Regions from separate parts of the Mesorhizobium sp. M0701 genome, predicted to be linked through region 2. Evidence: riboswitches for the same ligand, from Rfam matches in the RefSeq annotation. Region 2 holds a riboswitch; each other region holds the start of a gene.
The links. A riboswitch is a leader RNA that binds a small molecule or an ion and turns the genes downstream of it on or off. The one in region 2 is predicted to bind thiamine pyrophosphate.
Positions count from the first base shown of each region.

Region 1: it holds a riboswitch for thiamine pyrophosphate, as region 2 does, so the genes downstream of both, thiC (phosphomethylpyrimidine synthase ThiC) here and thiC (phosphomethylpyrimidine synthase ThiC) in region 2, are expected to answer to the same signal.
Region 3: it holds a riboswitch for thiamine pyrophosphate, as region 2 does, so the genes downstream of both, thiB (thiamine ABC transporter substrate binding subunit) here and thiC (phosphomethylpyrimidine synthase ThiC) in region 2, are expected to answer to the same signal.

Region 1 covers NZ_JAMYPO010000010.1:130,252-138,009, reverse strand. The annotation lists gene NKI24_RS12915 (Fic family protein) at 869-2,413, shown strand; TPP riboswitch at 2,596-2,712, shown strand; gene thiC (phosphomethylpyrimidine synthase ThiC) at 2,818-4,653, shown strand; gene thiO (glycine oxidase ThiO) at 4,650-5,651, shown strand; gene thiS (sulfur carrier protein ThiS) at 5,620-5,817, shown strand; gene NKI24_RS12895 (thiazole synthase) at 5,821-6,594, shown strand; gene NKI24_RS12890 (thiamine phosphate synthase) at 6,591-7,196, shown strand; gene NKI24_RS12885 (hydroxymethylpyrimidine/phosphomethylpyrimidine kinase) at 7,187-7,758, shown strand, end outside.
Region 2 covers NZ_JAMYPO010000058.1:6,737-14,494, forward strand. The annotation lists gene hemN (oxygen-independent coproporphyrinogen III oxidase) at 1-186, opposite strand, end outside; gene NKI24_RS32265 (porin) at 1,231-2,388, shown strand; TPP riboswitch at 2,936-3,052, shown strand; gene thiC (phosphomethylpyrimidine synthase ThiC) at 3,157-4,992, shown strand; partial or broken gene thiO (glycine oxidase ThiO) at 4,996-5,969, shown strand; gene thiS (sulfur carrier protein ThiS) at 5,972-6,169, shown strand; gene NKI24_RS32285 (thiazole synthase) at 6,173-6,946, shown strand; gene NKI24_RS32290 (thiamine phosphate synthase) at 6,943-7,548, shown strand; gene NKI24_RS32295 (hydroxymethylpyrimidine/phosphomethylpyrimidine kinase) at 7,539-7,758, shown strand, end outside.
Region 3 covers NZ_JAMYPO010000011.1:92,127-99,884, reverse strand. The annotation lists gene NKI24_RS13840 (M48 family metalloprotease) at 1-1,120, opposite strand, end outside; gene thiQ (thiamine ABC transporter ATP-binding protein) at 1,375-2,166, opposite strand; gene thiP (thiamine/thiamine pyrophosphate ABC transporter permease) at 2,163-3,782, opposite strand; gene thiB (thiamine ABC transporter substrate binding subunit) at 4,034-5,047, opposite strand; TPP riboswitch at 5,091-5,205, opposite strand; gene NKI24_RS13820 (thiamine diphosphokinase) at 5,333-5,977, shown strand; gene NKI24_RS13815 (ABC-F family ATP-binding cassette domain-containing protein) at 5,993-7,758, shown strand, end outside.

The DNA of each region.
Region 1 (7,758 bases), on a different contig from region 2:
CCTCTTACGCTCGCTGGTCGTCAAGGCCCGGCGGCCACTAGCTGACAGTCCCCCCGCAGCCAAGCCGCTGGGCCCCTCGACGTGGGGAACGAGCATTGGAGACGATGTCGCGCTTTCCGTTACAGCCCGAAGGCGGGTGACAGATGACCGCGTCAGCCTCTCCACCCCGAGCTACGATTTCACGCATTCGATCAGGCACAGCTCTCTCGGGCTAGCGCGCCAAGCATGAGTTAGCTCCCGAATGAGCAGGTGCCGCCCAGTTCAGCTTCGGCCCTTGCGCGCGCAAAGTATTGGGCGAGATCGATCGGCAGTCCGGTCGGCAAATTGGGGCAGCGATGGCGAGAATGAATGCCAGGAACTTCCCTTCGGTGCCGCTTCGTCGATCTGTTTGCCGACAAGACGCGCGCGCTGCGTGCCGCCCCATACCGCAGAGAACTCACTTCAGGTCACACACACACACACGACGCCACCGAGACCCTGCATCACTTTTCTACTCCGACGCCGCCACGTCACCAAGATCAGTCGCGAGCGTGATCGCGGCTATCAAATCGGGATCGCGCGCCGGAGCGCTCTATGAGTGAGCCCCGAACGGCGCGCTGCTCCTCGAGCAATCCGGCTCGACGTAAGGCGGGCCATCCGTGCCGGCCTCGTGACTAAGAGACGGGCGAATGGCGGTTCCTGGACTCACCTTTTTGTCTGAAGTCGCTTCCTTGAGCCGGTGGCGGAGTTCTTGCTTGATCGACTTCAGCACCGTCTTAGAATCGGTTTTCGGAAAATTTGTCTTGTAGCATCAATTTTCATGGAATAGGATCATTTTTCATAGGATTTGGCCGGCTAAACCAAAATTCGATGGAAGGATTCGCTTTTCATGCCTGCGGTGCAACAGCACCAATTTTCAGGTCCTGTTACCGTTTTTCAGGAACTCCGCCTTCCTGAAACGGCGACCCCGGCCGGGTACAGCGCCCTGATCGGAGCCTACAGGCTCGCCGTGCCCTTGCCCCGTAGGTTGTTCGCCACTGGCGAGCATCATCGCATTACCGAACGGGATGGCTGGCGGATCATGACCCCCCGCCACGCCCCAAATCCTACCCTCGAGGGCCACCTGACCTTTGCGCTCAAGTACGAGGGACTGGACCTTGCCGTCCTCAAGCGGCTGTTCCAAGTGACCGGTCCCGCGCCGATCGAGGCGCTGGTCCGTGAAAGCCCGACCGGCAGTTATGCCCGCCGCATCTGGTTTTTATATGAATGGCTGAGGGGCGCGCGTATCGATCTGCCGGACGCGGCGGCCGGACGATACATTCCGGTTGTCGATCCCGAGCTGCAGTGGCCCGGACCCGACAAGACCGCTTCGCGCTACCGCGTAAGGGACAATCTCCCCGGCACGCGTGAGTTCTGCCCTCTGGTGTTCCGCACCAAGATTCTGGAAAAATTCATCGGCCTTGAACTACCGCGGCGCGCGGAGGCAATCGTAGCGGACGTGCCGCGCGACCTCCTTGCTCGGACCGCCGCCTTTCTTTTGCTCAAAGACTCGCGATCAAGCTATGCGATCGAGGGCGAGCACCCGCCGCAAGATCGCATCCAGCGCTGGGGCCGCGCCATCGGCGAAGCCGGCCGCTGGCCGATCGATCGCGATGAGCTGCTGCGTCTGCAAAGAATTGTACTTGGCGACGCCCGTTTCGTAAGACTTGGCTTCCGAAAAGAAGGAGGTTTCGTCGGCGAGCATGACCGAGACAACGGCACGCCCTTGCCCGATCACATCGGCGCTCGGCCCGAGGACCTGCCGCGGCTAATCGATGGAATGGCAGCGTTCGATCAGGGCCCCGCGCAAAAGCTTGATGCAGTCGTAGCCGCCGCAATCCTCGCCTTCGGCTTTGTCTACATTCACCCATTCGAGGACGGAAACGGCCGCATTCACCGCTACCTAATCCACCACGTCCTTGCCATGCGCGGCTTCAATCCGCCGGGAGTGGTCTTTCCCGTCTCGGCCGCGATCCTGGACCAGATCAACGAGTACAGGGGCGTGCTCGAGAGCTATTCGCAGCGCCTTCTGCCGTTGGTGGAATGGGAACCGACGCCGCAATTCAACGTCCGGGTGCTGAATGACACCGGTGATTTCTACCGGTTCTTCGATGCAACCCCGCACGCCGAATTCCTCTATGCCTGCGTTCAGCGGACGATCGAACGGGACCTTCCCGAGGAAACCGCATTTCTGCAGCGCTACGATCAGTTCCGGCAGCAGGTGGACGCCTTTATCGACATGCCCGAGCGGTTGACCGATCTGCTCTTCCGTTTTCTTCACCAGAATGATGGACATCTATCGAATCGCGCGCGCGAAAAGGAATTCGCCGCGCTGACCAGTGACGAGGCAGGAAGAATCGAGGCGATCTACGCGCAAACCTTTGGTGCCCATTGAAGGTGTGATCATCAGGATCGATTTTTAGTCCGACGGTTTGCGATTCCCTTGTCCCTGCCTTCATCTCCGACGCTTGACTTGTCGCCGAGACATGCACGATTTTTTCCGCACGGTCTGACCGGCCGCCGATCAGCCGCGGCCAGAACGCGCTTGACAAACCGGAGCCGTCCCGTCCAACCTCACGCATTCACCAGGGGAGTCCCGGCAAGGGGCTGAGATACTGCTGGCTTTCGCGGCGCAGTGACCCGTTGAACCTGATCCAGTTCATACTGGCGTAGGGACGGTGCAAGCGCTTTGCGGGAGTTCACGCCCGAGGTCCTGTTTCGAGCAGGTCGACCAAAGCGTCTTTTCATCCTTCCGGCACAGAACTGGGTCTCCAATGCAACGAGCAAAGGAGCCTCAAGATGAATGCCCTCACCCCCGCCGTCTCGACGGGACCGCTGCCTGCCTCACGCAAAATCCACAAATCCGGTACCATCCACCCGCAGCTCAGGGTGCCGATGCGCGAAATCTCCGTCCATCCGACAGCCGGCGAGCCGCCCGTCACCGTCTACGATCCGTCCGGCCCCTATACCGACCCGACTGTCGAAACCAGCATTGAAAAGGGCCTGGCCCGGCTTCGCCACGAATGGATCTTGGCGCGTGGCGATGTCGAGGCCGGTGACGGTCGCCATGTCCGGCCGGAGGACAACGGATTCGCGACGGGCGAACGCCTGACGCCGGAATTTCCCATCCGCCACCGACCGCTCAGGGCCAAAGCAGGCAAGGCGGTGACGCAGCTTGCCTACGCGCGCGCAGGCATCATCACACCCGAAATGGAGTTCGTCGCCATCCGCGAGAACCTTGGTCGCGAGATCCTGCACGGCAAGCTTGAGCGCGACGGCGAGGCTTTCGGCGCGACACTGCCCGATTTCGTCACGCCCGAATTCGTGCGTGACGAGGTGGCGCGCGGACGGGCGATCATTCCCGCCAACATCAACCATCCCGAGAGCGAGCCAATGATCATCGGCCGCAATTTCCTGGTCAAGATCAACGCCAATATCGGTAACTCCGCCGTCACATCGTCGATGGCGGAAGAGGTCGAAAAGATGGTGTGGGCGATCCGCTGGGGCGCCGATACGGTGATGGACCTGTCGACCGGCCGCAACATCCACAACATCCGCGACTGGATCGTCCGCAACGCGCCGGTGCCGATCGGCACGGTGCCGCTGTACCAGGCGCTCGAAAAGGTCGGCGGCATTGCCGAGGATCTGACCTGGGAGGTCTACCGCGACACGCTGATCGAACAGGCCGAGCAAGGCGTCGACTATTTCACCATCCACGCCGGCGTGCGGCTGCATTACATCCCGCTGACCGTCGACCGGGTGACGGGTATCGTCTCGCGCGGCGGCTCAATCATGGCCAAATGGTGCCTGCACCATCACCGGGAAAGCTTCCTCTACGAGCACTTCGCCGAGATCTGCGACATCGCCAGAGCCTACGACGTCTCCTTCTCGCTCGGCGACGGCCTTCGTCCAGGCTCGATCGCCGATGCCAACGACGCGGCGCAGTTCGCCGAGCTGGAAACGCTCGGCGAGCTGACGCAGATCGCCTGGGCGAAGGATTGCCAGGTGATGATCGAGGGGCCTGGCCACGTGCCGATGCACAAAATCAAGGCGAACATGGACAAGCAACTCGCCGTCTGCGGCGAGGCGCCGTTCTATACGCTTGGACCGCTGACGACCGACATCGCGCCGGGCTACGACCACATCACCTCAGGCATCGGCGCCGCGATGATCGGCTGGTTCGGCACCGCCATGCTCTGCTACGTCACGCCCAAGGAGCATCTCGGCCTTCCCGATCGCAGCGACGTCAAGATCGGCGTGATCACCTACAAGATAGCCGCCCACGCCGCCGACCTGGCGAAGGGCCATCCGGCAGCGAAAGTCAGGGATGATGCGCTTTCCCGCGCGCGCTTCGAGTTCCGCTGGGAGGACCAGTTCAATCTGTCGCTCGACCCGGAAACCGCGCGGTCCTTCCACGACCAGACCTTGCCCAAGGAGGCGCACAAGGTGGCGCATTTCTGCTCGATGTGCGGACCGAAATTCTGCTCGATGCGTATCTCTCACGACATCCGCGCCGAGGCACAGAAAGAGGGCATGGCGGCGATGGCGGCGAAATACCGCGAGGGCGGCGATCTCTACGTGCCGGCGGACGAGACCGACGCACCGCTCATACCTCAGCCACGTGAGCGATCATGAGGGTCTTGGTCAAAGGGGCCGGCGTCGCCGGCCTCACCGCCGCCTTCGAGTTCGCCGCACGCGGCGCGGCGGTTACCGTTGCCGAGATAAGGCCTGCCCTTGGGGGCAATGCGTCGTGGTTCGCCGGCGGCATGCTGGCGCCATGGTGCGAGCGTGAAAGCGCCGAGCAGCCGGTGCTGGATCTCGGGCGCGGTGCCGCCGACTGGTGGGATGCCGCAACGCCCGGCCAGGTGACGCGGGCCGGAACGCTGGTCGTGGCCGCGCCGCGCGATGCGGGCGAGCTCGACCGGTTCGCCAGCCGCACGACGGGCTATCGGCGCGTCGAGGAAGATGAAATTGCCTTGCTGGAGCCCGACTTAGCCGGCCGCTTCCGCCGCGGATTGCTCTTCCCCGCTGAGGGCCATCTTGATCCGCGCCAGGCGATGGCAGCACTTCATGATAAGCTCGCGGCCACGGGGGTCGAGTTCCGCTTCGGCGCCGACGCCCAGCATGTTTTTGGTTTCGATCGTCAGATCGACTGTACAGGAATGGCGGCGCAAAATGACTGGCTGCGCGGCGTTCGCGGCGAAATGCTCACCCTGCGTATCCCTGATATCTCGCTGTCGCGCCCCGTCAGGCTGCTGCATCCGCGCTTTCCACTCTATGCAGTGCCGCGCACCGACCACCGTTTCATGATTGGTGCGACGATGATTGAAAGCCAGTCCGTCGGACCGGTTACGGCGCGTTCGATGATGGAACTGCTGGGTACCGCCTATGCCCTCCACCCGGCCTTTGGCGAGGCCGAGATCGTTGAAACCGGTGTCGGCGTCCGCCCAGCCTTTCCCGACAATTTGCCGCGCGTCGAAATCAAGGGTGAAATCATCGCGATCAACGGGCTCTATCGTCACGGTTTTCTCCTGGCTCCCGCCATGGCGCGCCAGGCTGCCGATCTGGTTTTCACTCAAGACAGAACCAAGGAGCTTGCTCATGAAACTGATGGTCAACGGCGAAGCGCATGAGGTTGCCGCCACAACGCTGGAGGCGCTGCTTGCCGCGCTTGACTATGAGGGCGATTGGCTGGCGACGGCCGTCAACAATGACCTCGTGCACAAAGCCAACCGGGCGGAATTCCAGTTGAACGACGGCGACCGGATTGAAATCCTCTCGCCCATGCAGGGCGGCTAGGCCATGATCGAGCTTTATGGAGCCGAGCTTCCGTCGCGCCTGCTTCTTGGCACGGCTCAATATCCTTCGCCGGCCATCCTTGCCTATGCAGTCAGGGCTTCGGGCACGGCGGTGGTGACCGTCTCGTTGCGCCGTGAAATGGCAGGCGGCAGGGCTGGCGAAAAATTCTGGTCGTTGATCCGCTCGCTTAGTGTCAGAATCCTGCCCAACACTGCTGGCTGCCGCTCCGTCAAGGAAGCGGTCACGACCGCACAAATGGCGCGCGAAGTCTTCGGCACGCCCTGGATCAAGCTCGAAGTGATCGGCAATCACGACACGCTGCAGCCGGACGTGTTCGGTCTGCTCGAAGCCGCCCGCATCCTGTGCGAGGACGGTTTTGCGGTGTTCCCGTATACAACCGACGACCTTGTCGTCGCCGAGCGGCTGCTTGCGGCGGGCTGCAAGGTCTTGATGCCCTGGTGCGCACCGATCGGTTCCGCCCTCGGGCCGGTCAACATCATGGCGCTGCGCTCGATGCGCGGACATTTCCCTGATGTCCCGCTGATCGTGGATGCTGGTCTCGGACGGCCATCGCACGCGGCAACCGTCATGGAGCTCGGCTTTGACGCCGTACTCCTGAACACCGCAGTTGCCAAGGCGGCCGATCCGGTCGGCATGGCGCGTGCGTTCGGCAAGGCGGTCGAGGCCGGTCGTGAAGCTTTCAGCTCGGGAATGCTCGAACCGCGCGAGGTCGCCGTGCCCTCGACGCCGACGATCGGCAGGGCGGTTTTCTCATGAAGCTCGATCCCTTCTACCTGATCGTCGACAGCGCCGCCTGGATCGAACGGCTGGTGCCACTTGGCGTCAAGCTGGTTCAGTTGCGCATCAAGACCTTGGATGAGGCCGGGTTGCGCGCGGAGATCCGCAAGGCGAAGGGTTTATGCGCCCAGCACTGCTGCCAACTGATCGTCAACGACTATTGGCGGCTCGCCATTGAGGAAGGCTGCGACTTCGTCCATCTCGGCCAAGAGGATTTGGCTGCGGCCGACCTGCTGGCGATTAGATACGCCGGATTGAAGCTCGGGCTCAGCACGCACGATCATCCCGAACTGGAAATGGCGATCGCTGCCGAGCCCGACTATATCGCGCTCGGCCCCATCTATCCCACCGTCCTGAAGCAGATGAAATGGGCGCCGCAAGGGCTCAAGCGGATCAGCGAGTGGAAGCATCGGGTGGTACCCATTCCCCTAGTCGCCATAGGCGGCCTCACCCCTGACCGGCTCGACGGTGTCTTCAAGGCTGGTGCGGACAGCGCGGCGGTGGTCACCGACATCACGTTGAATGCCGATCCCGAAGCGCGCACGCGAGAATGGATCGAAAAGACAAAGCCATGGCGCTGAGGCGAGAACCGCATGTGCTCGTGGTCGGCGGATCTGACTCCAGCGGTGGGGCTGGAATTGCACGCGATATCGAGACGATCTCTTCCATTGGCGTCCGCACCTGCCTGGCTGTCACAGCGCTGACGGTGCAGACGCACGAAGCCGTGATGAAAATCCATCCTTCGCAGCCCGATCTTGTGTCCGATCAGATGCGCGCCGCGCTGCAGGCCAACAAGGTGGCGGCAATCAAGATCGGCATGCTCGCAACGGCCGAGATCGTCGTTGCGGTTGCCGCCGTACTGCGCGAAAATCGACAGGTGCCGGCAGTACTCGATCCAGTGCTGGCCTCCACCTCAGGCCGGGCGCTCTTAGAGGCAGCCGCTATCGCTGTCATGAAGCGCGATCTGATGCCGCTTTGCTGCCTTGTCACGCCCAACCTTCCCGAACTGGCGCACCTTATTGGCTCCGAACTGGCAGTGGATGAGGACGATGCGCTCCGACAAGGACAAAGACTGTTGGCCGCCGGCCCTCAGGCCCTGCTGATCAAGGGTGGGCATGCCTCGGGACTCCGATCGACCGATAT
Region 2 (7,758 bases):
GCCACAATACCAGCAAGCTGATCGGCAGAACGGAACGTGGAAATAGAGCGACACCGGATCGTCCGCCGGCAGGTTCCTGAGCCATTCCTCATAAGCCTCGGCGCCGACCGCCCCAGAGAACTCCGACACAGTCGGATAGATAGTGTACCAAGGCAGGCCGGCCTCGCGATATTTTGTGGTCTGCAACAGTTACCGTCCCATGCTGATAACCACCAACCTTACCGCTGCGCTCGCCTGTGTCTTTGCGCTATGTCAGTCCGTTCCGCTTTGGGCTCGAAAGTTGTATTTCTCAGCCATAGCGGCCGTTCAGTCTTGGCTGGACGGTCAGCGACTGGCCATGGCTGTTCCCGCCGCGACCCTCACGCGCACCGTTTGGTTCCACCATCCCTTCCCTTCAGCCTGCGCCTGGTCGAGTAGATTCTGCTGAGCGCGGCTGCCGCATCCAACGAGATAACACGGCGTTGGGATCAGACTTTGCTCGCCAGCTAACGCAGCCCCATAGTGATCTCTGGCATCTCGATGAGCTCGTTGTGTGAATTGCTGGCAAGAAGCATTAGCTGTGGCGCGCCGTCTATCAGGACGAGAGGCTGCTCGACGCGACCGTCAGGTCGGCCGCAATGCCAGGCCGGCGCGCCTACTGACTCCGTGGTGGAGGCAAGGCTGGGCGTTCAGCGCGTGATTGCCGATCATCGCGCTCGCCAAAATGACGGAGTCGTACCGAGCGGTGCCGCCGCATGACGTCTCAACGTCGGGGCTCACAGCAAACAAAGCTGTCGCCATTGAACGAAACTGTCGCGAAGCGAACAGACGAACCGTAGCCGGAGTTTGCCGTTCGTGCTTGGGTTGATCCGCAAGGCAAAAAGGAAGGAAGAGCGAACCAAGGTCCGCCGGCACACTTGAGCTTCAAGCCGCAGCTGCGTCGTCAGGATGGCACGTCATTTGCAGTAGAAGCCTTTGTGACGGCCCGCCCACAACTAGCGGAGATGACGGGGATGATTTGTACAGAAATGTTGGATGGAGTCGTTTCGGCGATTATTATATTTGTAATAACAATCGCATATTTGTAACAATAACACCCAAATCATATGCTCAATTTCTGATGAATATCTGGCGTGACTAGCGCATCAAAACTGCCCAAATTCAACTCAATGCGCATCGTTATCGACTGTTTCCTTAGCAAGACTTCATCACTGACGTCCATTCCTTTTACTCTTTGAACGGAGATCAACAATGAACATTAGGAGCCTCCTCCTCGGCTCAACTGCGGCACTGATTGCCGTTTCCGACGCTCGCGCCGTGACCGCCGTTGCCGAGCCTGACCCGACTGAGTACGTTAAAATCTGCGACGTCTACGGCTCGGGCTACGTCTACATTTCAGGCACTGAGACCTGCGTGCGCATCGGCGGCTATGTCCGTTACGACGTCGGCTTGGGCCATGTCGGATTGGTTGATCACGCAAGAACCTCGGATGTGAGGACTGGTGAGGATCAGGGCACATGGCAAAACAACACGCGCTTCACATTGAAAACTTGGACCGGCCAGGAGACCGAACTCGGCACGTTGAAGACCTACACCGAAACCCGCATGAACTTCGGCAACCGCGGCGCTTCGGTTTCGGACAGTTCTCGGCCCTATGCCTTCAACGGAGACAGCACTTTGACTTTCGCCTGGATTCAGCTTGGTGGCCTCCGAGTTGGTAAGGACTGGTCGGCCTTCGACATGTTTATTGGCGGCGCCGGTGACGTACTCAACCAGACGCCGGTTCCGTACGGCCCTTTCGATACCAATGTGGTTCAGTACTACTTCGACGTCGGGAACGGCTTTTCGGCCGTGGTTTCGCTCGAAGAAGGCTCGGGCGTGGTCGGCACAATCGACAGCTACGCTCCGCACGTAGTCGGCGGCTTGAAATACACACATGGCTGGGGCGCGATCACCGGCGTTGCCGCTTACGATAGCAACTACGAATCGGTGGCCGCCAAGGTCCGTGTCGACATCAATGTCACCAACAAACTGTTGCTGTTCGGAATGTTCGGCTACGGTTCCAGGGGCAAGCTCAACGACGACTCCACGAACGCGATCGACGCTCATGGTCGCGGCTTCTATAAGATTTGGGGCGGGAACTGGGCTTTCTGGGCTGGCGCCGCTTACGAGCTCAACGAGACAACTTCGTTCAAGCTTCAGCTCTCCGGTGATCAGCTCAAGAACCATGGTGTCGCTGCAAACGTCGCCTATGCGTTTCTTCCAGATTTCACAGTTACGGCGGAACTCGACTATGGCCGATACGGTAACTTCGCCGTCGGCAAGCTGGACGCTTCCAACGTGAATTGGACCAACGCCAACAAGAAGAGCAGTGTCGGCGGAATCCTGCGTTTCGAACGCTCATTCTAACGGATGAAAGGGTTGAGCTCCGAGATCCGGTTGAGCGGACCAATCCCGCAACACTCCAAGAGAACGTCGCATGGAAGCTATACGAGATTGGAGCCTCGATCTCGGGGCCGGACGATGTTTCATATCAGATCTGGTCCGGATGATCGCGCAGGCGATATTCATCGCTCGATTATGTGTTTTGATCTGCAGCTCTTTCATTTCCTCATCCCTTCCGCCCGCTTGACGGACCCTGCCATTCAGCAGTACCCGGCCAGGTTTTCCAAACTCGAAGGCCCAGTCGGGTCAGGACGTGTTCAACTTGTTGAGCGATTGTGGGGTGCGGCCCGACGCACTTGAAAATCGCAAATGGATCGCCTCCGTTCAGCCATCCCCGCGGAAATTCGGGCGCGAGAGAACAAGCTCCAGAGCATAAGCGAGGCTGATCGAGGAACAGACGATTCTCAGGCGACGCTCCATCCGATCTTGCGCCTGGCCGAGACGATCGCCCGACGATCCTCGCCGCGGCCAGAACGCGCTTGACAAACCGGAGCCGTCCCGTCCAACCTCACGCATTCACCAGGGGAGTCCCGGCAAGGGGCTGAGATACTGCTGGCATTCGCGGCGCAGTGACCCGTTGAACCTGATCCAGTTCATACTGGCGTAGGGACGGTGCAAGCGCTTTGCGGGAGTTTACGCCCGAGGTCCTGTTTCGGCAGGTCGCTAGAAGCGTCTTTTCATCCTTCCGGCACAGAACTGGGTCTCCAATGCAACGAGCAAAGGAGCCTCAAGATGAATGCCCTCACCCCCGCCGTCTCGACGGGACCGCTGCCTGCCTCACGCAAAATCCACAAATCCGGTACCATCCACCCGCAACTCAGGGTGCCGATGCGCGAAATCTCCGTCCATCCGACGGCAGGCGAGCCGCCGGTGACCGCTTACGATCCGTCGGGCCCCTATACCGATCCGGCTGTCGAAACCAGCATCGAAAAAGGCCTGGCCCGACTTCGCCACGAATGGATTTTGGCGCGCGGCGATGTCGAGGCCTATGACGGCCGCCATGTCCGGCCGGAAGACAATGGATTCGCGACGGGCGAGCGCCTGACGCCGGAGTTTCCCATCCGCAACCGGCCACTCCGGGCCCAGACCGGCAAGGCGGTGACGCAGCTTGCCTATGCGCGCGCCGGCATCATCACACCCGAAATGGAGTTCGTCGCCATCCGCGAGAACCTTGGTCGCGAGATCCTGCACGGCAAGCTTGAGCGCGACGGCGAGGCCTTCGGCGCGGCCGTTCCCGATTTCGTCACGCCGGATTTCGTGCGTGATGAGGTGGCGCGCGGACGCGCAATCATTCCCGCCAACATCAACCATCCCGAGAGCGAGCCGATGATCATCGGCCGCAATTTCCTGGTCAAGATCAACGCCAATATCGGTAACTCCGCCGTCACATCGTCGATGGCTGAAGAGGTCGAAAAGATGGTGTGGGCGATCCGCTGGGGCGCCGACACGGTGATGGATCTGTCGACCGGCCGCAACATCCGCGAATGGATCGTCCGCAACTCGCCGGTGTCGATCGGCACGGTGCCGCTCTACCAGGCGCTCGAGAAAGTCGGCGGCATTGCCGAGGATCTGACCTGGGAGGTTTACCGCGACACGCTGATCGAACAGGCCGAACAGGGCGTCGACTATTTCACCATCCATGCCGGCGTGCGGCTGCACTACATCCCGCTGACCGTTGACCGGGTCACGGGTATCGTCTCGCGCGGCGGCTCCATCATGGCCAAATGGTGCCTGCACCATCACCGGGAAAGCTTCCTCTATGAGCACTTCGCCGAGATCTGCGACATCTGCCGCGCCTATGACGTCTCCTTCTCGCTCGGCGACGGCCTTCGTCCCGGCTCGATTGCCGATGCCAACGACGCGGCGCAATTCGCCGAGCTGGAAACGCTCGGCGAGCTGACGCAGATCGCCTGGGCGAAGGATTGCCAGGTGATGATCGAGGGGCCCGGCCACGTGCCGATGCACAAGATCAAGGCGAACATGGACAAGCAGCTCGCCGTCTGTGGCGAGGCGCCGTTCTATACGCTTGGACCGCTGACGACCGACATCGCGCCGGGCTACGACCACATCACTTCCGGCATCGGCGCGGCGATGATCGGTTGGTTCGGCACCGCCATGCTCTGCTACGTCACGCCCAAGGAGCATCTCGGCCTTCCCGATCGCAACGATGTCAAGATCGGCGTGATCACCTACAAGATCGCCGCCCATGCCGCCGACCTGGCGAAGGGTCATCCGGCGGCGAAAGTCAGGGATGATGCCCTTTCCCGCGCGCGCTTCGAGTTCCGCTGGGAGGACCAGTTCAACCTGTCGCTTGATCCAGAAACCGCGCGATCTTTCCACGACCAGACCTTGCCCAAGGAAGCGCACAAGGTGGCGCATTTCTGCTCGATGTGCGGGCCGAAATTCTGCTCCATGCGCATCTCCCACGACATTCGCGCCGAGGCGCAGAAGGAGGGGATGGCGGCCATGGCGGAGAAATATCGCGCGGGCGGCGATCTTTATATGCCGGTGGAGACGCCCGAGGTAGAAAAACAGGCCTCAGTGCAGGAAGATCAGGGGGCGCGTTGAGCCATGCGCCGCATTCTTGTCAAAGGCGCCGGTGTGGCAGGCCTCACCGTCGCCCATGAATTGGCCGCGCGGGGTGCATCCGTCACGGTTGCTGAAATTCGCAGCCAGATCGGCGGCAATGCCTCCTGGCTCGCCGGCGGCATGCTCGCCCCTTGGTGCGAACGCGAAAGCGCCGAGGAGGCGGTCGTCACTTTCGGCAACGTTGCGGCCGACTGGTGGGAAAGGGCGCTGCCCGGGCTGGTGACGAGGGCCGGCACTCTCGTCGTCGCCCATACGCGCGATGCCTTCGAGCTTGCCCGTTTTGCAGCTCGTACGCGCAACTATGAGTGCGTTGACGAAAAGGCGGTTGCCGCCCTCGAGCCCGATCTTGCCGGCCGCTTTCATCAGGGCCTGTTTTTTGGCGGCGAAGCTCATCTCGATCCCCGTCGGGCTCTCGAAGCCCTCGCCGGCAAACTGCGTGCGATGGGCGTCGTCTTCCTTTTTGAGACGGGTGAGGTTGGCCTTTCCGGCTTTGATCAGGTGATCGACTGCACGGGCATCGCGCGGGCCGACGACGATTTACGCGGCATGCGCGGTGAAATGCTGATCCTCCACACGCGTGATGTCTCTCTCGCGCGGCCAGTGCGTCTCGTGCATCCGCGTCATCCGATCTATATCGTGCCGCGAGCCGATCATCACTTCATGGTCGGCGCGACCATGATCGAAAGTACCATGACGGACCGATCACCGCCCGTTCGCTGATGGAACTCCTCAATGCGGCGTATGCACTCCATCCGGCGTTCGGTGAGGCCGAAATCGTTGAGACGGGAGTGGGCGTGCGCCCTGCCTATCCCCACAATCTGCCGCGGGTGAAGCGCAGGAAGGACGGCACGATCACGATTAACGGCCTTTACCGGCACGGTTTCCTGCTTTCACCGGCCATGGCCGAGCAGGCTACCAGCCTTGTCTTCAACTCATCTGCCGACCAGGGAGCCTGAAAATGAAGCTGATCGTCAACGGCGAAGCGCTTGAAGCCAAGGCAACGACGCTCGACGCTCTTTTGAAGGAGATTGACTATGAGGGCGGCTGGCTCGCCACCGCGCTCAACGGCGACGTAGTGCCCGCGGCCGAACGGGCGGAATTCCGCTTGAGCGAGGGCGACCGGATCGAAATCCTGTCACCCATGCAGGGAGGCTAGCCGATGTTCGATCTTCTCGGGGCAAAGCTTGCCTCACGCCTGCTTCTCGGAACCGCCCAGTATCCTTCGCCGGCCATCCTTGCCGATGCAGTGAAGGCGTCTGGCACTTCGGTGGTGACGGTATCGCTGCGCCGTGAAATGGCCGGCGGCAGGGCCGGCGAGAAATTCTGGTCGCTGATCCGCTCGCTCGGCGTGAGCGTCCTGCCCAATACCGCCGGCTGCCACTCCGTGAAGGAAGCCGTGACGACCGCGAAGATGGCGCGCGAGGTCTTCGGCACGTCCTGGATCAAGCTCGAAGTGATCGGCAACCACGACACGCTGCAGCCGGACGCGTTCGGCCTGGTCGAAGCCGCGCGCGTCCTTTGCGAAGACGGCTTTTTGGTGTTCCCCTATACCACCGACGATCTCGTCGTCGCCGAGCGGTTGCTGGAGGCGGGCTGCAAGGTGCTGATGCCGTGGTGTGCGCCGATCGGCTCGGCGGTCGGACCGGTCAACATCATGGCGCTGCGCTCGATGCGCGGATATTTCCCCGACATTCCGTTGATCGTGGATGCGGGGCTCGGACGGCCATCGCACGCAGCAACCGTAATGGAACTCGGCTTCGACGCTGTGCTCCTGAACACGGCGGTCGCCAAGGCGGCCGATCCGGTCGGCATGGCGCGCGCTTTCAGCAAGGCGGTCGACGCCGGTCGCGAAGCCTATGGTTCGGGACTGCTCGAGCCGCGCGGCGTCGCCGTGCCATCGACGCCGACAATCGGCAGGGCGGTTTTTTCATGAAGCTCGATCCCTTCTACCTGATCGTCGACAGTGCCGCCTGGATCGAACGGCTGGTGCCGCTCGGCGTTAGGCTGGTCCAGCTCCGCATCAAGAACATGGACGAGAACGAGTTGCGCGCGGAAATCCGCCGCGCGAACGGCGTCTGCGCGGTCCATGGTTGCCAACTGATCGTCAACGACTATTGGCGCACGGCAATCGAGGAAGGCTGCGACTTCGTTCATCTCGGCCAGGAGGATTTGGCTGCGGCCGACCTGCTGGCCATTAAGTACGGCGGATTGAAGCTCGGACTTTCGACCCACGATCACACCGAACTGGAAACGGCGCTGGCGGCCGAGCCGGACTATGTGGCGCTGGGTCCTATTTATCCGACGAGCCTCAAGAAGATGAAATGGCCGCCGCAAGGGCTTGAACGGCTCAGCGAGTGGAAACGACGGGTCGCGCCGATCCCGCTGGTCGCCATCGGTGGCCTCAACCCCGACCGGCTCGACGGCGTATTCGAGGCTGGGGCAGACAGTGCCGCGGTGGTCACCGACGTCACGCTGCATCCTGACCCTGAAGCGCGCACCAGAGAGTGGATAAAAGAGACCGCCCGATGGCGCTGAGGCAGGAATCGCATGTACTTGTCGTCGGCGGATCGGACTCCAGTGGGGGTGCCGGAATCGCGCGCGATATCGAGACGCTCTCCTCCATGGGCGTGCGCAGCTGCCTTGCCGTCACTGCGGTGACGGTGCAAACATACGACATCGTCACGGACATCCTTCATCTGCAACCCGGTCTGGTGGCCGATCAGATGCGTGCAGCGCTGCAGGCCA
Region 3 (7,758 bases), on a different contig from region 2:
CCGCTTCGTTGCCGTTGATCGTCTCCTGGCGCACGCTGCTGTCGTCGAGGCCGGCAACCCAACCGCTGCGGATGTAGTCGGTCAGCGAGCGGTTCTTGTCGATCGAAACGCCGTCGAAGCGGATCGCCATGTCGCCCGGGCCGGTCGCCGTCACCGCCGCCGCCGAATTGTCGATGACGAAACCGTTGGGCACCGAGAACGACACGCCGAGGCCGGGGTGCAGGAAGGTTTCGCCGCGCACGTAGCCTTCCTCCGGCGTGTCGCCGTAAAGCAGCCCATCTACGCCGGCAAGAAATGAATCGCGGTCGCGCGACCCGACACCGGGCGCGCCGAACTGGCGGGCGTGGCGCTGCGCGAGGTCGATACGCTGCGGCGTGTTGGGGTGCGTCGCCAGGAAGTCGAGGCTGGCGTCGGTAGCGCCGCTGATCGAGCGAAAATCGGTATAGGCCGACATCGACTGCAGGAAGCGGCCGGCGGCGTAGGGATCGAAACCGGCTTCGCCGATCGACTTGATGCCGATGGCGTCGGCCTCCAGCTCCTGATTGCGCGAGAACTGGGCCAGCCTCAGCTTGCCGCGGATCAGCGCCGCCTTGGCCGTCGGGTTGTCGCCGAGCACATCCGAAACGACCTTGGTCGCCAACCCCTCCTCGGCTTCCAGCTGCTGGCGCTGCAGGCCGTGGTTGGCCGTAACGTGGCCCATCTCATGCGCGATGACGGCGGCAAGCTCGGCCGAATCGTTGGCCAGCGCCAGCAGCCCGCGGGTGATGTAGAGATAGCCGCCCGGCAGCGCGAAGGCATTGACGTTGGGCGAGTTGAGGATGGTGATGCGGTAGGTCTGGGTTGGGTTGGCCGACACCACGGTCAGTCTGCCGACGATCTTGGCCACCATGCGCTCGAGCTTGGGGTCGGAATACTCACCGCCATAGGTGGCGAGGATGCGCGGGTGCTGCGCCTTCGCCAGTTGAGCGAGCTTGCCGTTGGCGGCGACATTGTCGACCGTGATCGGCTTGTCTGAGGGCTGAAAGCCTGATTCCTGCACGTCGGGAGGCGTGAACATCTGGCAGCTTGCCAGCGCCACGGCGAGACCGGCCAGCGCCAGAAAGCGCGCCAGCGGTTTCACCCTCCGATTGTCGATGCCGGTCGGCAGATCGGCTTCCTTTCAAGTCCTGGGACGTGACCGCGAAAATCGGGCGCGATTTCCGGAAAGCATCACGCGCGAAATCAAGTGCTACGGCGTCCTTCGTGCGTCCGACAGATACGAGGCAGCAAGGGCAAATCACGGTCTAAGCCGGACCAGCTCCTGGCGGACCTAGCCACACTACCTCGACCATGGCAAGCAAGCGCCGCTTCGCCTTCCGCCGGTTTGACCATAAATTATGTCCGCTTCCGGGCAACATCTCGTGATCCAGCCGCAAACGGACCCGAGCCGATATAGCGTCGGAATGCCTCCGGTCCAGCCCCGACGAAAAAATCGGCCGCGGTGCCCGTCGCGGCAACCGTGCCACCATCCAGGAAAACCATGTTTTGGCCGATACGGCGCGCATCGTCCGGCTGGTGCGTGACGAATAGCACCGTCATGCGCTGCTCCGAATGGACGTCGGCCACCAGGTCGAGCATGTCGTCGCGCAGTGCCGGTCCGAGCGAAGCGAACGGCTCGTCGAGCAACAGCACCGGCCGGTCGCGCACCAGCACCCGGGCGAGCGCGACGCGCTGCCGCTCGCCGCCGGAGAGTTCGCGCGGCAGCCGGCTTTCCTTGCCGGCAAGGCCGACGCGCTTCAGCGCTGCGGCGATTGCGGCGCGGTCAGCCTCGCTCAGCCTGAGCGAAGGCGAGCGGCCGAGCCCGACATTCTGCTCGACGGAAAGATGGGCAAACAGGTTGTTTTCCTGGAACACCATCGATACCGGCCGCGCTGATGGCGGCGCAGTGCTGACGTCGGCGCCGCCGATCAGCACGCGGCCTGACCGCGGCGTCTCGAAGCCGGCCACCAGATTGAGCAACGTCGACTTTCCCGAACCGCTCGGCCCCATGATGGCGGTGATTTCCGACGCCGGGAAATCGACATCGAATATAAGCGGCGTTTCACCATAGCTGAACGAGACATTATCGAGTCGTACGGCCGCGCCTTTTTCCACCGAAATGGACCGTTCCGGGCTGATCGGCATCATGATTTCTCCCTCCTTCCCAGCCAGTCCGCGGTCAGCACCAGCGCCAGGCAGACAAGGCCGAGCAGCAGCGCCAGGCCGGCCGCATCCTCGGTGCGGTAACTGCCCATGCGCGCCAGCAGCAGATAGGGCAAGGTCTGCACGGAATCGCTGCCGAATAGCGCAATGACGCCGAGATCGCCGAGCGACAGCGCCATGGCGAAAGCGAAGCCGGTGGCGAGCGGCCGCCGCAGCGACGGCCAGTCGACCAGCCGCAACCGGTTCCAGCCCGAGATACCAAGCTGTGCGCAGAGCCGTTCGTGGCGTTCGCTCGCCGCGTCATAGGCAGGGCGGATGGCGCGGATGGCGAACGGCATCGCCATCACCGCATTGACCGCAACCACCATGACAGGGGCAATCGCAAAGACATCGCCGACGGTGCGCAAGAGCAGGAACCAGCCGGCGCCGATGACGATGGGCGGCACCACCAGGACGAACCCCGCACCGGTGTCGGCCAGATGTTCGAGCAGTGTCCGCCGGCCCTGCCGCCGGGTGAGCGCCAGCGCCCGGCGCGCCATAACCAGCGACAGCGACAACGCCACAGAGAGCAGCGCCGATAGGAGGGAGAGCACGGCACTGGTCGCCGTCGCTTGCCGCACCGCGCTCTCGCCGGCCAGGCGGCCGAGATCGGCGCCAAGCCCGGCTGCCAACGTGGCCGCCATCGGCCCGGCGACAAACAGCAGTGCGAGCCCGATCGCCAATGCGTTCAGCACGGTCTCGGCCGCACCGGCTGAAAAATACCGGCGCGGCGCCACCGGCAGATTGGCATCCCCGACCATATTGGCGCCGAGCCGCGTCAAGGCCAGCACAACGACGAAGGTCAGGGCAATCTGCAGCAGGGTCAGCGTCACCGCCCGCGCCGGGTCGAAGTCAAAACGCAGCGCCTGGTATATGGCAACCTCGAGCGTCGTCGCGCTGGGTCCGCCGCCGAGCGTAAGCACGATGGTGAAGGAGGTGATGCACAGCATGAAAACGAGCCCGGCAACGCCGGGCAAGACCGCACGCAGCGGTGGCCATTCGATCAGCCGGAAGGCCGGCGCAGCACCCATGCCAAGCTGGCTCGCCAGCCGCCATTGGTCGGCCGGCACGGTCTGCAACGCCTCCAGGAACAGCCGCGTCGCTAGCGGCAGGTTGAAGAAGACATGGGCGACGAGTATGCCCGACAGGCCATAGATGCCGGGCCAGCTCTGGCCGCCTAGCGCGCCCAGCGTGCCGGCAAAATGGCCGGCGCGGCCATAGAGCGCCAAGACACCGAGTGCGGCAACAATGGCCGGCAGCGCCAGCGGCACGGCGAAAAGCTGCAGGATGAAGCCTCGCCCGAAAAGCTGTGGATGCCGCGACAGTGCACGCGCGACAAACAGCGCCGGTGCGACGGAGAGCAGGGTCGACAGCAGAGCCTGCCAGAGCGTGAAACGGACGACGCGCAAGAGATAGGAATCGAAAGCGGCGGCGGCGCCGGACAGGTCGCGTGTGGCTTCGACGACGAGCCCGGCGAATGCACCGCCGATCAGCAGCGCGATGGCGGCGAGCGCGACGATGCCGGCAGTGACGCGGGGATCGGCCGGATGACGCGTACGCATGTCGCGCTACCCGACGCTACGACAGGTGTTGATCGAAGGAAACACCTGACAATGGCCGAGCCCACCCCCCTCTGGCCTGCCGGCCATCTCCCCCTCAAGGGGGGGGATTGCGCACTCAGCCGCCTTCGCCAATCTCACAAGTGGCAGGACGAGGAGAGGCGACAAAGCTGCCGACCTCCCCCCTTGAGGGGGAGATGGCCGGCAGGCCAGAGGGGGGTGGCTTGGCGCAAACATCCGACGAGGCTTGAGCCCTACTTGCTCATCGCCGCAAGCCACTCATCGACCCAGGCCTTGCGGTTGGCCGCGACGTCTTCCGGGCTGAACAGCAAGGTCTTGGTCGGCTTGACCAGCTTGTCGAACGCCGGGTTGAGCGGCTTGTCGGTTTTGCCGGCCGGGAACATCCAGTTGGTTTCGGGAATGACATCCTGGAATTTCGGTCCGGTCATGAAGGCAATGAACTTTTCTGCCAGCGGGTTCTTCGCACCCTTGGTGGTGATCCCCGCAACCTCGATCTGCAGATATTCGCCCTCCTCGAAGGACGCCGCCTGGTAGCGCTCGGTGTTTTCGGCGACCATGTGGTAGGCCGGCGAGGTGGTGTAGGACAGCACCATCGGCGCCTCGCCCTTGGTGAACAGGCCGTAGGCCTCGCTCCAGCCCGGCGTTACCGTCAGCACCTTCGCCTTGAGTTTGGCCCAGGCTTCCGGCGCCTTGTCGCCATAGACCGACTTGACCCACAGCAGCAGGCCAAGGCCCGGCGTCGAGGTGCGCGGATCCTGGATGACGATCTTCTCTCCGGCATCGCCCTCGACCAATTCCCTGAGGCTCTTCGGCGGGCTCTTCAGTTTTTCGGTATCGTAGACGATGGCGAAATAGCCATAGTCGAACGGCACAAAAATATCGTCGCTCCAGCCGCCCGGCACACTGACGCCCGATATTGCGCCATGCGGCGAAAACAGGCCGGTTGCCTTGGCATCCGCCGTCAAATTGGTATCGAGGCCAAGTACGATATCGGCCTTGGTCGCGGCGCCTTCCAGCTTCACACGGTTGAGCAGCGCCACGCCGTCGGCGACCGAGACGAATTCGACGACGCAACTGCATTCGGCCTCGAAGGCCTTCTTCACCGCCGGTCCCGGACCCCAATCGGCGGTGAAGCTTTCATAGGTATAGATCGTCAGCCTATCCTGTGCCGATGCCTGCCCTGGCAAGGCGAGCGCGGATGCCGCAAGCAGGACAATTGAGACAAGAGAGTGGAAAAAACTGCGCATCGGCGCCTCCTTCGTTCGCGTTGAAAGGAATTGAGGCGTCGGGCTGTCCGAAACGTCTAATCCCTCCGCCGGTACAAACCGGATCAGGTTCAGCGGGTTGGCAGTCTTGCCTCTCAGCCGGTCCGCGAAAATCGCGTCCGGCACCCCGTTAGAGCGTTGCGACACATAGGCCCGGCGGAAGTGCTGCGCAAGCGGAAGTTTGCCGGGCATCCAAAGCCCAGCCTTCCGTTTCGTCTGCCGTTTCATCTTCCGTTTCCGGGGCAGGGCTGGTAAGGGCCACGAGATATGAGCACATTCACCATCCTGCTTGGCGGCGATCTCATCCGCACGCCGCTGCTCGACCGCCAGGTCGAAGGCTCGCGTGTCATCGCCGCCGATGCCGGCATCGGCCATGCCCGCATGCTGGGCCTGAGGCCGGAACTCTGGGTCGGCGATTTCGATTCGGTGCCTGCCGAGTTGCCGGAGGATCTGGCCGCCGTGCCACGGCAGGTGTTTCCCGCCGAAAAAGACAAGACCGACGGTGAACTCGCTATCGCCGCCGCACTCGAACGTGGTGCGACCAGCCTTGTGCTCGCAGGCGCCTTCGGCGGCAAACGTACCGACCACATCTTCCTGCATCTGGCGCTGAGCGTCCGGCTGGCGGAAGGCGGGACGGAAGTGCTTTTGACCAGCGGCGCACAGGAAGGCATTCCCTTGCTGCCGGGAAAGACTGACTTCGACTATGCCGACGGCACGCTGTTTTCGGTGCTCGGCTTTTCGGATCTCGCCGGCCTGACAGTCACCGGCGCCAAATGGCCGCTCGACCATGTCGAGGTTGCGTTCGGCTCGTCGCTGACCATTTCCAACGAGGTCAGGGGCCGGTTGGAAATCGCGCTGGCCAGCGGCCGCGCGCTGCTGCTCGCGCATCCCTATCCTCTTCCGGAAAGCTGAGCCCAGAAAGCTGACATGGCGCCGCCGCTTCTCAATCTCGACGGGATAAAGCTGACCTTTGGCGGCACGCCGCTGCTAGACGGTGCCGCCCTGACAGCCTCAGTTGGCGACAAGATCGCCCTGGTCGGCCGCAACGGCTCTGGCAAGTCGACGCTCCTCAAGATCGCCGCCGGGCTGATCGAACCGCAGGACGGCGAAGTCTTCCGCCAGCCATCGGCGACCGTGCGCTACTTGCCGCAAATGCCCGACATGGACGGCTTTGCGACTGTCCGCGCCTATGTCGAGGCGGGGCTCGGGCCGGCCGACGATCCCTACCGCGCCACCTACCTGATGGAGCATCTCGGCCTATCCGGCGAGGAACGGCCGAACGACCTCTCCGGCGGCGAGGCGCGGCGCGCCGCCCTCGCCCGCGTCATGGCGCCGGAGCCCGACATTCTCCTCCTCGATGAGCCGACCAATCATCTTGACCTTTCGGTCATCGAATGGCTGGAGGAGGAGCTTGCCCGCACCTCCTCGGCACTGGTCGTCATCTCGCATGACCGCCGTTTTCTCGAGCGCGTGTCACGCGCCACAATCTGGCTCGACCGCGGCCAGACCCGCCGTCTCGACAAGGGCTTTGGCTATTTCGAGGAATGGCGCGACACGGTGCTGGAGGAGGAAGAGCGCGAGCAGCACAAGCTCGGTCGCCAGATCGTCCGCGAGGAGCACTGGCTGCGCTATGGGGTGACAGCGCGGCGCAAGCGCAACATGCGCCGGCTCGGTGAGTTGCAGACCATGCGCCAGCGCTTTCGTGGTCATCGCGGCGCCGAGGGTGCGGCGACGATGACAGCCAGCGACGCCGCCGAATCCGGCAAGCTGGTGATCGAAGCCAAGAACATCGAGAAGAGCTTTGGCGATCTGACCGTGGTCAAGGGATTCTCGACCCGCATCCAGCGCGGCGATCGCGTCGGTCTGGTCGGGCCGAACGGCGCCGGCAAGACGACGCTGTTGAAGATGCTGACCGGCGAATTGAAGCCGGACGCGGGCACGGTGCGGCTCGGCACAAATCTGGAGATCGCCACGCTCGACCAGAAGCGCGAAGCCGTCGACCCGCAGGAGACATTGGCGCAGTATCTCACCGACGGGCGCGGCGAGAACCTCGTCATCAATGGCGAGCAGCGCCACGTCGTCTCTTACATGAAAGACTTCCTGTTCAAGCCGGAACAGGCGCGCACGCCGGTGCGCGAGCTTTCAGGCGGCGAGCGGGCACGGCTGATCCTCGCCCGCGTTTTGGCGCGGCCGGCAAACCTGCTTGTGCTCGACGAGCCGACCAACGATCTTGACATGGAGACGCTGGAGCTGCTGCAGGAACTGGTCGCCGGCTTTGCCGGCACGGTGATCCTGGTCAGCCACGATCGCGATTTCCTCGACCGCACCGTGACCAGCATTATCGCGCCGGATGGTGACGGCCGCTGGATCGAATATGCCGGCGGCTATTCCGACATGCTGGCGCAGCGCGGCGGCACCAGGCTGGACGACCGCAGGGCGCGGCCAAAAGCAGAAGCCGGTGAAGCGACGGCGGCAAGCAGGAACGAAGCGGCCGCACCGAAGGGCCCGGCCAAGAAACTGTCGTTCAAGCAGAAATTCGCGCTGGAATCGCTGCCCAAGAAGATCGAGGCGGTGTCGGCCTCGATCTCGCGGCTGGAGAACAACATCGCCGATCCGGCCTATTACGAGCGTGACCCGGCCTCGTTCCAGAAGACGATTGCCGCGCTCGACAAGGAGCGCGTCACACTGGCAGC